Regions from separate parts of the Flavonifractor sp. An112 genome, predicted to be linked through region 2. Evidence: riboswitches for the same ligand, from Rfam matches in the RefSeq annotation. Region 2 holds a riboswitch; the other holds the start of a gene.

What was found. Region 2 has a riboswitch for cobalamin ahead of IHN22_RS01160 (energy-coupling factor ABC transporter permease). Riboswitches for the same ligand answer to the same signal wherever they lie in the genome.
Positions count from the first base shown of each region.
Region 1: linked by a shared signal. The riboswitch ahead of IHN22_RS02230 (hypothetical protein) and the one ahead of IHN22_RS01160 (energy-coupling factor ABC transporter permease) in region 2 are both predicted to bind cobalamin.

Region 1 covers NZ_CAJFGT010000008.1:18,913-26,882, forward strand. The annotation lists gene IHN22_RS02210 (toxic anion resistance protein) at 1-553, shown strand, start outside; gene IHN22_RS02215 (response regulator transcription factor) at 656-1,327, shown strand; gene IHN22_RS02220 (sensor histidine kinase) at 1,329-2,981, shown strand; gene IHN22_RS02225 (DUF975 family protein) at 3,030-3,857, shown strand; cobalamin riboswitch at 3,910-4,104, shown strand; gene IHN22_RS02230 (hypothetical protein) at 4,258-4,911, shown strand; gene polA (DNA polymerase I) at 5,122-7,782, shown strand; gene IHN22_RS02240 (GNAT family N-acetyltransferase) at 7,795-7,970, shown strand, end outside.
Region 2 covers NZ_CAJFGT010000004.1:40,039-48,008, forward strand. The annotation lists gene cbiB (adenosylcobinamide-phosphate synthase CbiB) at 1-241, shown strand, start outside; gene cobD (threonine-phosphate decarboxylase CobD) at 281-1,336, shown strand; gene IHN22_RS01145 (cobyric acid synthase) at 1,336-2,832, shown strand; gene IHN22_RS01150 (precorrin-8X methylmutase) at 2,836-3,483, shown strand; gene IHN22_RS01155 (sirohydrochlorin cobaltochelatase) at 3,489-4,274, shown strand; cobalamin riboswitch at 4,257-4,443, shown strand; gene IHN22_RS01160 (energy-coupling factor ABC transporter permease) at 4,542-5,195, shown strand; gene IHN22_RS01165 (energy-coupling factor ABC transporter substrate-binding protein) at 5,209-5,505, shown strand; gene cbiQ (cobalt ECF transporter T component CbiQ) at 5,508-6,287, shown strand; gene IHN22_RS01175 (ATP-binding cassette domain-containing protein) at 6,284-7,132, shown strand; gene cobI (precorrin-2 C(20)-methyltransferase) at 7,129-7,821, shown strand; gene IHN22_RS01185 (NAD(P)-dependent oxidoreductase) at 7,818-7,970, shown strand, end outside.

The DNA.
Region 1 (7,970 bases), on a different contig from region 2:
GCTGGAGCAGCTGCGTCAGAAGGCGGCCCAGAGCGGCGCCCAGGAGGACGCCCAGGCCTATAACGACCTGGCCAATATGTGCACCCGCTTTGAGAAGAAGATCCACGACCTGGAGCTGACCCGGATGATTTCCATCCAGATGGGGCCCCAGACCCGGCTGATCCAGAACAACGACACCCTGATGCTGGAGAAGATCCAGTCCTCTCTGGTGAACACCATCCCCCTGTGGAAGAGCCAGATGGTGCTGGCCCTGGGGCTGGAGCACTCCCGTCAGGCCACCGCCGCCCAGAGCGCGGTGACCAACATGACCAACGAACTGCTGCAAAAGAACGCCGATATGCTGAAAATGGGCACTTTGGAGACCGCCAAGGAGGCCGAGCGCTCCGTGGTGGACCTGGAGACCCTCCAGCATACCAACCAGCAGCTCATCTCCACCCTGGATGAGGTCATGAACATCCAGCAGGAGGGCGCCCAGAAGCGCCGGGAGGCCGAAGCGGAGCTGGGCCGTATCGAAGGCGAGCTGAAGCAGAAGCTTCTGGAATTGAGAGGCTAAGCAGGAACAATTAAAAGGCGCTGCAATATCATTGCAGCGCCTTTTTTGACATCAGATGGACATATCTTTTTGCTATCCTGTGAATGAAAGGAGAGGGGAGCCATGGCGGACCATATTCTGGTGGTGGAGGACGAGGCCCGTATCCGTGATATTATCCGGGATTACTTTACTGCCCACGGTCTGGACTGCGACCTGGCTCGGGACGGGGAGGAGGCGCTAGACCTGCTGCGGGACCACGACTACGATGCCATGCTGCTGGACGTGCTCATGCCAAACCTGGACGGCTTTTCGGTCTGCCGGGTGGTACGGGCCAAGAGCCGGATGCCCATCCTCTTCCTTACCGCTCTGGGCAGTGAAGAGGATGTGCTTCAGGGGTACGCCCTGGGCGCGGATGACTATGTGACCAAACCATTCTCTCTGGCGGTGCTGCTGGCCAAGACAAGGGCGGTGATCCGCCGCAGCCGGGGAGTGGGAGACAGCGAGACTCTGAGGTGCGGGGTCATCGCCCTGGATCTGGCGGGGCGTACCTGCACCGTGGCGGGGAAGCCGGTAAGCCTGACCCGCCGGGAATATGATCTGCTGCTCTGCCTCATCCGCAACAAAGGTCAGGTGCTCAGCCGGGACCAGCTGCTGGACAAGGTGTGGGGCATCGACTTCGAGGGAGGCCAGCGGGCGGTGGATGTGCGGATCAAAAGCCTGCGCTCCGCCCTGGGGAGCGCCGGAAAGCAGATCAAGACGGTATTCAAGGCGGGGTATCGGATGGAGGGCGAGTAATATGAAGGACAAACGGCTGTTTTTCAGATGCTTTGCCAAGTCGCTGCTGGTCTCTCTGCTCCTCTGGGGGGTGGCCATAGGCGCTATGCTCTGGGTCAATCACCAGTGGAGTTGGGAGGACATTATCAGTCAGCAGTATGAGCTTCCCAATGCCATTACCCAGGGGACCACCAGCTTTTCTATCCCCACTCCGCCTGAGGAGGGGGAGATTCCAGATTGGGAGAAGGACGAATTATCCGTCATGCTGACCATGAACAGCTGCGACACCCTGAAGAAGTACGGCGGGCAGTACTTTGTACGGGTGTACGACCAGGAGGGGGAGCGGCTGGGACAGAGCCAGATGCTGGCAGGCCGCAGCGCGGTGTACCAGCCGGACGGGACGACGGAACTGCGGTATCTCCTCTTTGACCCAGCTCTGACCGAGGAGGGGCAGGTGGCAGCCGCCCGCATTCTGAACGGCTACTCCGACCACAGCTTTTGGATCGGCGAGGTGGGAGATCATATCAGCACGGACAAAATTGAGCTGACAGGCTGGGAGGAGGGAGAGGTGGTCTATGTCCGGACCCTCACCCTGCACTTTGGGGAAGAGCGGGTGGTACTGGCCGATTCCGACGCCCAACTCTTTCCTGATCGGCAGGCGGAGACCTTTCAGGCCATATGGCTGGAATGCTACTCCGCTCTGACGGGCCGGGGCGGGCCGGCGAGACGGCTGGAGCAGTACCAGGACATGGCGGCGCAGGTAGACGCTGTTGAAGCGGACAATCCACGGTGGATGTACGCGTACTCCACCGGAACTTACACGATTTACAAGGGAAATGGAAACGCCGATCTGAGGGAGTACGGCGTGCATCCGGTGGCCTCCAACTATTGCCTGCCGGGGGATTACCTGCTGGCCGGCCTGGAGCCGGCGGCTCTGCTCACCCTGGCGGCGGCGGTGGCACTGGCCCTGTTCACCGCCTGGCTGGAGAGTCGGGCCATCCGGCGGGAACGGGCCTTCGTCCGGGGGGCGGCCCATGAACTCAAGACTCCTCTGGCGGTGCTGCGCACCCATGCCGAGGCCCTGCGGGAGGACATCGACCCCGCCAAGCGGGGCCAGTACCTGGACACCGTAGTGGCTGAGAGCGACCGGATGGCGGCCCTGGTGGGGAGCCTGATGGACCTGGCCCGGCTGGAGAGCGGCGGCAAGGTGGAGCGGGAGCCCCTGGATCTGGCCGCGCTGGTGGAGAATGGTGCTGCACGGCTGTCTCTGCTGGCGGAGGAAAAGAACATTGAACTGCGTATTCAACTGGCTCCGGCATCCATGCTGGGGGACCGGCTGCGGTTGGAAGAAGTGGTGGATGATCTGGCGGACAATGCCCTGCGCCACTGCACCCCCGGCGGCGCGGTGACCATTGCCCTGGCCCAAAAGGGACGGCGGATCACGCTGACCGTGGACAACGACGGCCCCGTCATCCCGCAAAAACATCTGGACCGCCTGTTCGAGCCCTTCTACCGGGGGGATGAGGGCCGCAGCCGGGCGGACGGAGGTACCGGTTTGGGCCTGGCCATTGTCCGGGCGGCGGTGGAGGCCCATGGAGGCCGCTGCTGGGCGGTCAACCGGACGGGGGGCGTGACCTTTACGGTGGTGCTGCCCGGGTTGCAATCGGAAACATGATGTGGTATCATTTCCTCAACAAGGTAGAAACGATTGTGAGGGAGTACCATGGGATATAACCGTCCTGAGTCCAAGTGGCTGGCACGGGATGCCATGCGGGGGGCCTATCCCCACCCCATGCTGGTGACGCTGGTGTATGTGCTGCTGACCGGTGTACTGAGCAGTGTGGTGCTGAATTTTGTATCTGAGCCTTTTCAGGCTGCCTATTTTTATCTGACAGAGACCAGCTATGAAGTGGAAGAGATCCTGACCGCCATCTTTACCCCCCAGCGCATTGCGGTGATTCTGGTCATGGAGCTGCTGCTGGCGCTCTATAGCTGGGTGATGGATTACGGATATACCTCCTATAGCCTGCGATTGACCCGGCGGGAAGGTCCCAGCTACCGAAATCTGCTGGATGGCTTTTATACGATAGGACGGGCACTGGCTGTGAATTTCCTGTCGGCCCTGTTTGTGTTCCTGTGGGGGCTCATCGGTATGGCGGTCTATGTGGGCTTTGTGTTCCTGGCCTATCTAATGCACAGCGTCACCCTGATCCTTGTCGGCGCTTTGATCATGCTGGTTTGGATGATTGCCATATCCTATCGTTACCGGCTGGCGGTCTACTTTCTGCTGGACCACCCGGAGATGGGCGCCCTGGAGGCCATTGGCCACAGCCGCAACGCCATGCGGGGCAATATCATGGCACTGTTCGTACAGGACCTGTCCTTCCTGGGATGGCTGATTTTGTCTCCCTTCACCCTGGGTATTCTGAGCCTGTGGATTGGCCCCTATATGGGGGCGGCCAATGCCAATTTTTATAACTGGGTGGTGTATGGAGCCTTTCCTCAGCGGCCTCAGCCCGGCGGGTGGAACGGACCTTACGGCGGGATGTAACCAAAGTAGGCATTGTATTTTCGGACGAAGATGATATAATAGAAACAACAACTGAATCCAATCAGCGGTTGGTAGCTGTCCGTCCTCAGGGGCGGAGCTTTCAATGGGAATGCGGTGCAAGTCCGCAGCAGCCCTCTCTACTGTAAGGATGACGAGCGCTCATAAGGTCACTGTCCGGGTACGGATGGGAAGACGGGCGTAAGGTTGAATCCAAGCCAGGAGACCAGCCAGCCGCGACGGTAACGCGCATATTCGGCGGGGAAATGGCGCGTGACAGCACAGGCATTTGAGCTGATGAAAAAAGAGTTTCCCGTCCGGGAAACTCTTTTCTTTTGCTATGGCCTGGGCCATGGATGTCCCCGCCGGAATCCATTTGCAGCGGCAGGGAGGTAGTAAAGCTATGGAACGGACCGGAAAGAACAGATTGTCCCAGCGGGAATTGAATGGATATCGCCAGTGGCTGGCGGAACTGGAGGAGGAGATGACCGATACGCCCGGATTATCTCAGCAGCTGGATGGAGATCTTACCCTCTATTTTTCCCCGGAATGTCCCATTGGCAGACAGGTGTATACCAGCTTTTCCGACGAAGAACTATTGGAGTCACTGGTGGAGACCATGGAGGGGCGCAATGGTTCGCCCCGTCCGGAGCGGCTGCTGTGCGTCTACCGCTGGTATCTGGAAAAGCGCTTTGGTTCCCTCCATCATGCCTGTTGGCGGGCTCGGGGCAGGAGCCGCCAGCAGGCGGCAGAGCGGATGTGGCCGGCGGACTGGCCCGAGCGGGTGGACACCCTGCCCTTCCTGAAGCGGTGCGCGTCCCGGGGCGTATGCCTGGATGAGGATGCCCGACAAACACTGGGGGAGTACTGCGCGGCGGTCCGACGGACAGGTCAGCCTCCCTGCCGGGAGGAGCTGCCCGGGGAGCTGGATGTATTGTTCAGACAAGTGGGCTGCACCTGGCAGACCGGACTGGAACTGCTGGGCATTCCTGCGCTGAGTAAGTCCGTGCGCCGGCATATGCGGCGCTATTGGGCGCGGGACGTTGGTCATGCCTGAAGCCGGAGGGGAAGGACCTTCCTGATACCGCCGTCTCAGAAGGATCTATATCCTGCTGGCTTCTGCCGAGGGGTATTTGGCCTCGGCACGCATAGCGGTCACCATTGTGAGGTGACCCGGCGGGCGTTTCTCTTGTATGGGACGGAGAAAGCTGGTATACTATAACCTGAGATTTTATGTCCGGTGTGCCGGACAGCAGGAGGTCCTTTCATGAAGCTTATGGTCATTGACGGCAATTCCATCATCAACCGTGCCTTTTACGGCATCAAGCTGCTCACCACCAAGGACGGCACCCCCACCAACGCTGTCTATGGCTTCGTGAATATCCTGCTCAAGCTGATAGACGAGGAACAGCCCGACGCCCTGTGTGTCACCTTTGACCGGAAGGCCCCCACCTTCCGCCACCTGGCCTATGAGGGCTACAAGGCCCAGCGGAAGGGAATGCCGGAAGAACTGGCGGCTCAGCTGCCCATCCTGAAGCAGGTACTGGAGGCCATGAACATCCCTCGCTATGAGATGGACGGCTGGGAGGCCGACGACCTCATCGGTACCATCTCGGTGAAAGACACCGCTGCCGGGTGGGATACCGTCATTGTTACCGGCGACAAGGACTCCCTCCAGCTGGTCACCGATACCACCAGGGTGAAGCTGGTGTCCACCCGCATGGGCCAGACCACCACCAAGGAGATGACCCCCGAGGCCTTTCGGGAGGCCTACGGCTTTGATCCCATCCACATGGTGGACCTGAAGGCCCTGATGGGGGATACCAGCGATAACATCCCCGGCGTCAAGGGGATCGGTGAAAAAACCGCCATGGACCTGATCCAGCGCTACCACAGCGTGGAAGCCATTTATCAGGATCTGGACAGCGTAGAGGCCAAGCCTGCCGTGCTTAAGAAACTGACCGAAGGGGCAGACCAGGCTAAAATGTCCTACGACCTGGCCCTCATCCACTGCGATGCCCCCATCGACTTCACCCCCGAGGCCAACCTGCGGAAGGAACCCAATGCCGCCGTCCTGTACGAGCTTTTCCTCAAGCTGGAGTTCAATAAGCTTATCGACAAGCTGGGCCTCAGCGCCCCCCAGGGGGAGGTACAGCAGGAGGAACAGTTTACCGGCACCTGCACCAGTGAAGATGTCACCGATTTGAACCGGGCAGAGGAGTTGCTGTCCATCTGGCGGCAGAAGGACAGCGTGGATGTGCTGGCCCTGCCCTCTCTGGATGTGGTTGTGGTGGAGTACTGGGAGAGTGAGCGGGATAGTCACGCCGCCATCCTCAGGGCCGATCAGATGGAGGGGTACAACAGCGTTTTGAAGGCCCTCTTTGCTCCTGACATCAAAAAGAATACCCACGACGTGAAAACCCTGCTGTCCCGGCTGCTGGATGAGGGCATCGAGGGAGGCGGCTTTGTCTTTGATACGGCTCTGGCGGCTTATCTGCTGGCCCCAACCGACGGCAGCTATGAGCTGGAGACTTTGGGTATGCGGTGGTTCAACCATGAGTATGCCAAGGCTAAGGATACCTACCTGGCAAAGGATGCCTTTACCCCTCTGGCCGATCAGACGGCGGCCCTGGCCGCCCTGCTGTCCCACTGCGCCCTTATCGGGGCGTTGAAGGAGGCTATGGCCCCCCGGCTCACGGAACTAGGTATGGACAAGCTCTATTATGAGGTGGAGCTCCCCCTGTGTCCGGTGCTGGCCGGGATGGAGCACGCCGGAGTGCTGGTGGACCGGGGGGCCCTCACCGCCTTTGGCGAGATGCTGGACGAGCGCATCAAGGCCGACGAGACCCTGATCTATGAGCTGGCGGGGGAGAAGTTCAACATCAACTCCACCCAGCAGTTCGGAAAGATTCTGTTTGAAAAGCTGGGCCTGCCCCCGGTGAAGAAGACCAAGACGGGCTACTCCACCAACGCCGAGGTGCTGGAGAAGCTGCGGGACAAGCACCCCATTGTGGAGGCGGTGCTGGACTACCGGCAGCTGGCCAAGCTGAAGTCCACCTATGTGGACGGCCTCACCAAGGTCATCGCCGCCGACGGGCGCATCCACACCTCCTTCCAGAACACCGTCACCGCCACCGGGCGGCTCAGTTCCACCGAGCCGAATTTGCAGAATATCCCCGTCCGCACCGAGCTGGGGGCGGAGCTGCGGAAGATGTTTGTGGCCCCGGCGGGGAAGATGCTGGTGGATGCCGACTATTCCCAGATCGAGCTGCGGCTGCTGGCCCACATCGCCGGGGACGAACATATGATCGCCGCCTTCCAGAGCGGGGAGGACATCCACACCGTTACCGCCTCCCAGGTGTTCGGAGTGGCGCCCCAGGACGTGACCCATGAGATGCGCCGCCGGGCCAAGGCGGTGAACTTCGGTATCGTCTACGGCATCTCTGACTTCTCCCTGGCCCAGGACATCGGGGTCACCCGTGCCGAGGCCAAGGAGTATATGGAGAAATACTTTGAGAAGTACTCCGGCGTCCGCGCCTATATGACCCAGGTGGTGGAGCAGGCCAAGGCCGACGGCTATGTGTCCACCCTCATGGGCCGCCGCCGCTGGCTGCCCGAGCTGAAATCCTCCAACTTCAATATGCGCTCCTTTGGGGAGCGGGTGGCGCTGAATATGCCCATCCAGGGTACCGCCGCCGATATCATCAAGCTGGCTATGATCCGGGTGGCGGACAAGCTGCGCTCCGAGGGCCTGGAGGCCAGACTGATTCTCCAGGTCCACGACGAACTCATCGTAGAGTGCCCCGAGGGGGAGACCCAGCGGGTCAAGACCCTGCTGGAGAACGAGATGGAGCAGGTGGTGCAGCTGGCCCTGCCCCTTATTGCCGAGGCCCATGCCGGCCGCAGCTGGGCCCAGGCCAAGGGCTGAAAGGAGCCGTTTATGGAATTGCGTCCTGTGACCGGCGGCGCACTGCGGGACTGGTATGACCGGGAACTGACCCAGGCCTTTCCGCCCAATGAGTGTAAGCCTTTGGCGGACATCAAGGCCCTGATGGACCAGGGACGCTATGAGGTGTGGGGCCTCTTTGACGGTGAGACCCTGCTGGGCTACGCCAC
Region 2 (7,970 bases):
GAAGCACAAGTCCCCCAATTCCGCCCACACCGAGGCGGTCTGTGCCGGTGCCCTCCAGCTCCGTCTGGTGGGGCCCAGCTGGTACTTCGGCAAGCTGGTGGAGAAGCCCACCATCGGGGACGATCAGCGGCCCCCTGAGCCCCTGGATATCCTGCGGGCGGGCCGGATCCTGTACGCTACCGCCTTCTTCGCCCTGCTGCTCTTCTGCGGGGTGCCACTGCTGATTTTATTGTTCCCCTGAGGGCGGATGCCCACTTTGTCCACGAAAAGGAGCGTTGTTATGCCAGTCTACACCCACGGCGGGGATATCCTCACCGCCCAGACCGCCTACGGCGGGGAGGTCCTGGACTTTTCCGCCAACCTGAACCCCCTGGGGATGCCTGCCCCGGTGGCGGAGGCGGCCCGGCAGGCGGTGGACCAGTCGGCCTGCTACCCGGACCCCCTGTGCCGGGACCTGCGGCGGGCCATTGCCGCCCACGACGGGGTGGGGGAGGAGCAGGTGGTGTGCGGCAACGGAGCCGCCGACCTGATCTTCCGATTGGTGTTTGCGCTGAAACCGAAAAAGGCCCTGGTCACTGCTCCCAGTTTCTCCGAGTATGAGGAGGCCCTGACCTGCGTGGGCTGCCAGGTGGCCCGGTACACCCTGGATCAGGATAAAAACTTCGACCTGGACGCGGGCTTCGTGGACGCTATCGAATCGGACACCGACCTGGTGTTCCTGTGTACCCCCAACAACCCCACCGGGCGGCTGATCGATCAGGACCTGCTGAAAGCAGTAGTGACACGGTGTGGTGCTGTGGGCGCGGTGCTGGTGGTGGACGAGTGCTTCCTGCCTCTGGCCACCGGCGGGCCGGGGCTGGCCCCCTGGCTGGCCAACCACCCCCAGTTGGTGCTGCTGCGGGCCTTCACCAAGAGTTACGCCATGGCGGGGCTGCGGCTGGGCTACTGCCTGACGGCCAACGAGGGACTGCGGGAGCAGCTGGGCAAATTCGCCCAGCCCTGGAGTGTGTCCACCCCCGCTCAGGCGGCAGGCGTGGCGGCCCTGACTTGCTGCCCCCACTGGCCGGCGGAGGGCAGACGCTTTGTGGAGGAGGCCCGGCCCGGTCTGGCCGCCGGTCTGACGGCGGCGGGCTGTACCGTGATCCCCGGGCAGGCCAACTATCTCCTGTTCCGGCTGCCCGGTGTGGCCAATCTGAAAGAAAGACTGCTGGAGCGGGGGGTGCTCATCCGCTCCTGCGCCAACTACTACGGCCTGGGCCCCGACTGGTACCGGGTGTGCGTCCGGGGCGAAGAAGAAAACCGGCGGCTGCTGGCCGCCCTCAGCGAGGTGCAGTGATGGCAAAGGCAATTATGATCCAGGGTACCGCCTCCAACGCCGGCAAGTCTCTGCTGGCGGCGGGGCTGTGCCGCATCTTCAAGCAGGACGGCTACAAGGTGGCCCCATTCAAGTCCCAGAACATGGCCCTCAACTCTGCCATCACCCCCGACGGGCTGGAGATGGGCCGTGCCCAGGTCATGCAGGCCCAGGCGGCAGGTGTGGCCCCCGACGTGCGGATGAACCCCATTCTCCTGAAGCCCACCAGCGATGTGGGCTCCCAGGTTATCGTCAACGGCATTCCCCGGGGTACTATGAAGGCGGGAGATTACTTCAAGTATAAGAAAAACCTGATTCCCGACGTGATGGAGGCTTATTCCTCTCTGGGGTCGGAGTATGATATCATCGTCATCGAGGGGGCGGGCAGCCCGGCGGAGATCAACCTGAAAGAGGACGATCTGGTCAACATGGGTATGGCCCGCATGGCAAAGGCCCCCGTGCTGCTGTGCGGCGACATCGACCGGGGCGGCGTGTTTGCTTCCCTCTACGGCACGGTGAAGCTGCTGGACCCGGACGAGCAGGAGATGATCAAGGGCCTTATCATCAACAAGTTCCGGGGCGATGTGGAGATTCTCCGCCCCGGCCTCACCCAGCTGGAGGAACTGGCGGGCAAGCCGGTGCTGGGGGTGGTGCCCATGCTGGAGGTGGACGTGGACGACGAGGACTCCCTGTCCGCCCGATTGTCCAGATCCGGTAAAGTTGGCCTGGTGGACGTGGCGGTGATCCGCCTGCCCCGGCTCAGTAATTTTACCGACTTCAACCCCCTGGAGCGGATGGAGGAGGTCTCCCTCCGCTATGTGGGGAGCGCAGGGGAACTGGGCCACCCCGATCTCATCATCCTGCCCGGCACCAAGAACACTATGGACGACCTGCGGTGGCTGCGGCAGAGCGGCCTGGAGGGCGCAATTCTGAAGCACGCCGCCAAGGGCGGCGCGGTCATCGGAATCTGCGGCGGCTATCAGATGCTGGGCAATACCGTCTCCGACCCTGATGGGGTGGAGGGAGGCGGCACCCTGGCGGGGCTGGGCCTGCTGCCCTCTGAGACCGTGTTCCAGGGCGAAAAGACCCGCACCCGGGTGACCGGAACCTTTGTCCAGGCCGGGGGCATCTTCGCTCCTATGGCCGGTGTGGCCTTTGAGGGCTACGAGATCCATATGGGCAAGACGGAGAGCGCCGCCGCCCCGCTGGTGCAGTTTGCCACCCAGACCGGGGAGGAGCACACCGACGGCCTCAGCAATGGCAACGTGTGGGGCTGCTACGTCCACGGCATCTTTGACAAGGCCGGCGTGGCCGAGGCCCTGGTGAATGCCCTGATGAAGGCCAAGGGCCTGGAGGGCCAGGCCGCCAGTGTGGACTGGCAGGAGTACGCCCAGCGGCAGTATGACAAGCTGGCGGACGGTTTGCGGGCCAGTCTGGACATGGAGCGGATCTACCGCATCCTGAACGGGGAGGAATGACCCATGAAAAAGATAGAGTTGCAGCGGGTGGCCCCCGCTGACATTGAGGCCAGAAGCATGGAGATCATCGGCCAGGAGCTGGGGGACCGGGTGTTTCCCGCCGACCAGCTGCCCATCATCAAGCGGGCTATCCACACCAGCGCCGACTTCGACTATGCCGACAATCTGGTATTCTCCCCCGACGCGGTGGCGGCAGGCATTGCCGCCATCAAGGGGGGCTGCACCATCGTCACCGACACCCAGATGGCCTTCTCCGGTGTCAATAAGAAGGTGCTGGAGAAGTTCGGAGGCAAGGCGGTGTGCTTTATGTCTGACCCGGACGTGGCCGCTGAGGCCAAGGAGCGGGGGGAGACCCGGGCCACCGTGTCCATGGAGCGGGCCGCTCAGCTGGAGGGCCCCCTGGTGTTGGCCATCGGCAACGCTCCCACCGCTCTGGTGCGGGCCTGTGAGCTCATCGAGGAGGGGAAAATGGCCCCCGCTCTGGTGATCGGCGTGCCGGTGGGCTTCGTCAACGTGGTGGAGAGCAAGGAGCTGCTCCTCACCATGGACACCCCCCACATCGTGGCCCGGGGCCGCAAGGGGGGCAGCAACATCGCCGCTGCCATCTGCAACGCCCTGCTCTACCAGGCCAGCAACAACGTACGGGAGTGAACGATATGAAACCACAAGCCCTTCTGGCGGTGTCCTTCGGCACCAGCCACCGGGATACCCTGGAAAAGACCATCACCGCCATCGAGAAGGCCCTGGCCGCCGCCTTTCCGGAGCGCACTCTTCGCCGGGCCTTCACCAGCGGTATGATTTTGAGAAAGCTGGAGCGGGAGGGCACCCACATCGACGACGTACCCGCCGCCCTGGAGAAGCTGGCGACGGAGGGATACACCGACGTGCTGGTCCAGCCCACCCACATCATGAACGGCGACGAGTACGACAAGATGATGGCTCTGGCCGGCCCCTTCGAGGGCCGGTTTGAGAAGCTGACCTTCGGCCGCCCCCTGCTCACCGAGACGGGGGACTACCTGGACGCGGTGGGGGCCCTGCTCCAAGACCTGCCCCAGGCAGAGGAGGGCAAAGCCATCCTCTACATGGGCCACGGCACCGAGCACTTTGCCAACTCCTGTTACGCCCTGCTGGAGTATGTGTTCCGGGATATGGGCCGGAAGGACGTGGTCATCGGCACGGTGGAGGGCTACCCCGGCTTTGGGGAGGCGGTGCGCCGTATCCAAGAGCTGGGTGCCACAAACGTAGAGCTGCGCCCCCTGATGATCGTGGCGGGCGATCACGCCAAAAACGATCTGGCGGGGGAGGAGGAGGACTCCTGGAAGTCCCTGCTGGAACAAGAGGGCTACGCCGTCAACTGCGTGCTCCAGGGCCTGGGAGAGTTTCCCAGTATCCAGGCCCTCTTCGTCAAGCACGCCGGAGAGGCCAAACAACTCCAGGCGTAAGCCTGTTTGCATAGAGGGCCGGGAAAAGGGAAGCCGGGTGCAAATCCCGCGCAGTCCCGCTGCCGTAAGAGAAGAGCCGCCGGGCACCATGTCACTGGGAAAACCTGGGAAGACGCGCGGTGGCAGAGAGGCTCAAGCCGGAAAACCTTGCCCGGCCCGGAAACCACCCACCTACGAGTGATAGGAAAGGATGAAACAACCATGAAAACTCTGACTGCCAACAAAACCGTCCGCGCCGCGGCGGTGCTGGTGGGGCTGCTGGGTCTGATGACCATGAGCGCCTCCGCCATGCACATCGCCGAGGGTATGCTGCCGGTGAACTGGGCCATTGGCTGGGGCGCGGTGTGCGTACCCTTCGTGGTGGCCGGCTTCTTCTCCATCAAGAAGAAGATCGACCAGGCCCCCCGGGCCAAGATCCTGCTGGCCATGTGCGGCGCCTTCGCCTTCGTGCTGTCCGCCCTGAAGATCCCCTCGGTGTCCGGCTCCTGCTCCCACCCCACCGGTGTGGGCCTGGGCGCCATCCTGTTCGGGCCCCTGGTGATGACGGTGCTGGGCCTCATCGTGCTGCTCTTCCAGGCCCTGCTGCTGGCCCACGGCGGCCTCACCACCCTGGGCGCCAACGTATTCTCCATGGCCATTGCCGGGCCTATCGTGTCCTGGCTGGTCTATAAGCTGCTGCGGAAGGCCAAGGCTCCCGCCGCTGTGGCGGTGTTTGCCGCCGCCGCCCTGGGTGACCTCTTCACCTATGTGGTCACCTCGGTCCAGCTGGGGGTCATCAACGGCGGCATGGTGAAGTTCCTTACCATCTTCGCTGTGACCCAGATCCCTCTGGCCATTGCCGAGGGCCTGCTCACCGTGGTCATCTTCAACGTGCTGGAGAAGTACAGCAAGACCGAGCTCCATGAGCTGCAGGTGCTGTAAGGAGGGGACGGATATGAAAGTTTGGCAGAAAAATTTGATTTTGATCCTGTTGGTGGTGGTCATTGCCGCCGTGCCCCTGTGGCTGCTGCCCAATGCTGAGTTCGGCGGAGCCGACGGCCAGGCTGAGGAGGCCATTATGGAGCTTAACCCCGACTATGAACCCTGGTTTGAGCCCATTCTGGAGCCCGCCAGCGGCGAGGTGGAGTCCATGCTCTTTGCCCTCCAGGCCGCCATCGGCGCCGGTGTGGTGGGCTTCATTCTGGGCCGCATCACCAAGAAGCCGGACGGGAAAGAGAAAGGAACGAACTGACCATGGGCACCGACCGCTACGCCTATCAGTCCCGCCTGCGGCGGGTGTCTCCCATGCCCAAGCTGCTGCTGACGGTAGTCGCTCTGGTGATCTGCCTGTGCTGTGACAGCGTGGCGGTGGGCCTGTTTACCCTGATTCTGATGGGGGTACTGATTACCGCCCTGGGGGGACTTTCCCCCAGGGTGTACCTCCATTTTCTCAAGGTGCCGCTGATCTTCCTGGTCATCGGCTGCCTTACCATCGTGGCGGGGGCCTACCCCGCCGGGACGGAGATGGTGGCCGCCATTCCGGTGGGCGACAGTTTGTGGGGCTTTACCATGGATGGCCTATGGATGGGCGGACGGATCTTTTGTAAGGCCCTGGGGGCGGTGGGATGTATGTATTTTCTCTCCCTCAATACCCCCGTTACCGACCTGACCATGGCCCTGGGGAAGCTCCATGTGCCCAAGCTGCTGGTGGAGCTGATGGAGCTGATCTACCGCTTCATCTTCGTGCTGGCCGAGACGGCCGACCACATCCGCACCGCCCAGGATTCCCGGCTGGGCTACCGGGGGTTCCGCCGGTCGGTGTCCTCCCTGGGGATGCTGGCATCCATGGTGTTCCTGCGGGCATGGCGAAAGGCCGACCGTATCTATACCGCCCTGGAGTCCCGGGGCTATACCGGCAGCCTCACCACCCTGAATGATGCCTACCGTCCGGGGTGGGGGCTGCTCCCCCTCACCGTATTTGCGGCGGCGGGGCAGATCGCCATTTGGTTTGTGGAAGGGAGGCTGCTGCCGTGAAGGCCATCCAGGCAGAAGATCTGTGCTATACTTATGAGGACGGCACCGTAGCGCTGGACCATATTACCTTTGCCGCGGAAAAGGGCAAGGTCACCGGTATTCTGGGGGCCAACGGGGCGGGCAAATCCACCCTGTTTCTCAGCCTCAACGGGGTGCTCACCCCCAAGAGCGGCAAAGTGCTGCTGGGGAGCCAGCCGGTGCGCTACGATAAAAAGGGCCTGCTGGAGCTGCGCCGCCGGGTGGGTATCGTGTTCCAGGACCCGGACGATCAGCTCTTCTCCGCCGACGTGTACCGGGACGTGTCCTTCGGCGGGGTGAACCTGGGCCTGCCGGCAGAGGAGGTCCGCCGCCGGGTGGAAGCGGCTCTGGACCGCACCGGCGTGTCCCATCTGCGGGACAAACCCGCCCACGCCCTGTCCTATGGCCAGAAGAAGCGGGTGGCCATCGCCGGAGTGCTGGTGATGGAGCCGGAGGTGCTCATTCTGGATGAGCCCACCGCCGGTCTGGACCCCCAGGGTGTGAGCGACATCATGAAGCTGCTCACCCGCCTGCGGGACGAGCTGGGCATGACGGTGCTCATCGCCACCCATGACATGGACATCGTGCCCCTGTACTGCGACTACGCCTACCTGCTGGGGGGCGGCAAGGTGCTGCTGGAGGGCACGCCGGAGCAGCTCTTTGCCGACCCGGCGGCCCTGCGGGCCAATCATCTCCGTCTGCCCCGTATCGCCCACCTGATGGAGGTGCTGCGGGAGGTGGATGGTCTGGACGCCGACCGGTCCGCCGCCACCATCGGGGCGGCCCGGCGGGAGATCCTGCGAATGCTCAAGGAGGAAAACCAATGAGAGGAATGTTGTACGGCGTGGGGGTTGGCCCCGGCGATCCCGAACTGATGACCAAGAAGGCGGAGCGCATCATCCGCCAGGCGGCGGTGCTGGCCGTGCCCGACCCGGGCCGGGGGGAGAAGACCGCCCTCAATATCGTGGGGGAACTGGCCGACGGCAAGGAACTGCTCACCTGCGAGGCCCCTATGGTGCGGGACCATGCCGCTCTGGACGGGGCCTACGAGCGCAACGCCGACCGGGTGTGCGCCGCCCTGGACGGGGGCAAGGACGTGGCCTTCATCACCCTGGGGGACCCCACGGTGTACTCCACCTACCTCTACCTCCACAAAAAAGTGGTGGCCCGGGGGTATGACGCCCAGATCATCCCCGGCGTTCCCTCCTTCTGTGCGGTGGCCGCCAAGCTGAACATGGCCCTGTGTGAGAAGAGCGAGCGGCTGCTCATCGTCCCCGCCTCCCACAAGGATGTGTCCGACTGCCTGGACCTGGACGCCAACCTGGTGTTCATGAAGGCGGGCCGTGAGATCGGGGCGTTGAAGGATACCCTGGCAGCCCACGGCCTGCTGGACAAGGCCAGCCTGGTAGCCAACTGCGGCATGGAGGGGGAACTGGTGTGCCCCCGCTTTGCCGAGTTGGAGGAAGGCAGCGGCTACTTCTCGGTGGTGCTGGTGAAAAAGGGGGAAGAGGCGTGAAGCTTATTATGACCGGCCTGGACTGGCATAAAGCCCCCATCGACCTGCGGGAACAGCTGTCCTTCACCCGCAATCAGGTGCTGGAGCTGGACCGCCGCCTGTCCCGCCGGGAAGGGGTGGAGGGCTGTGTACTGCTGTCCACCTGCAAC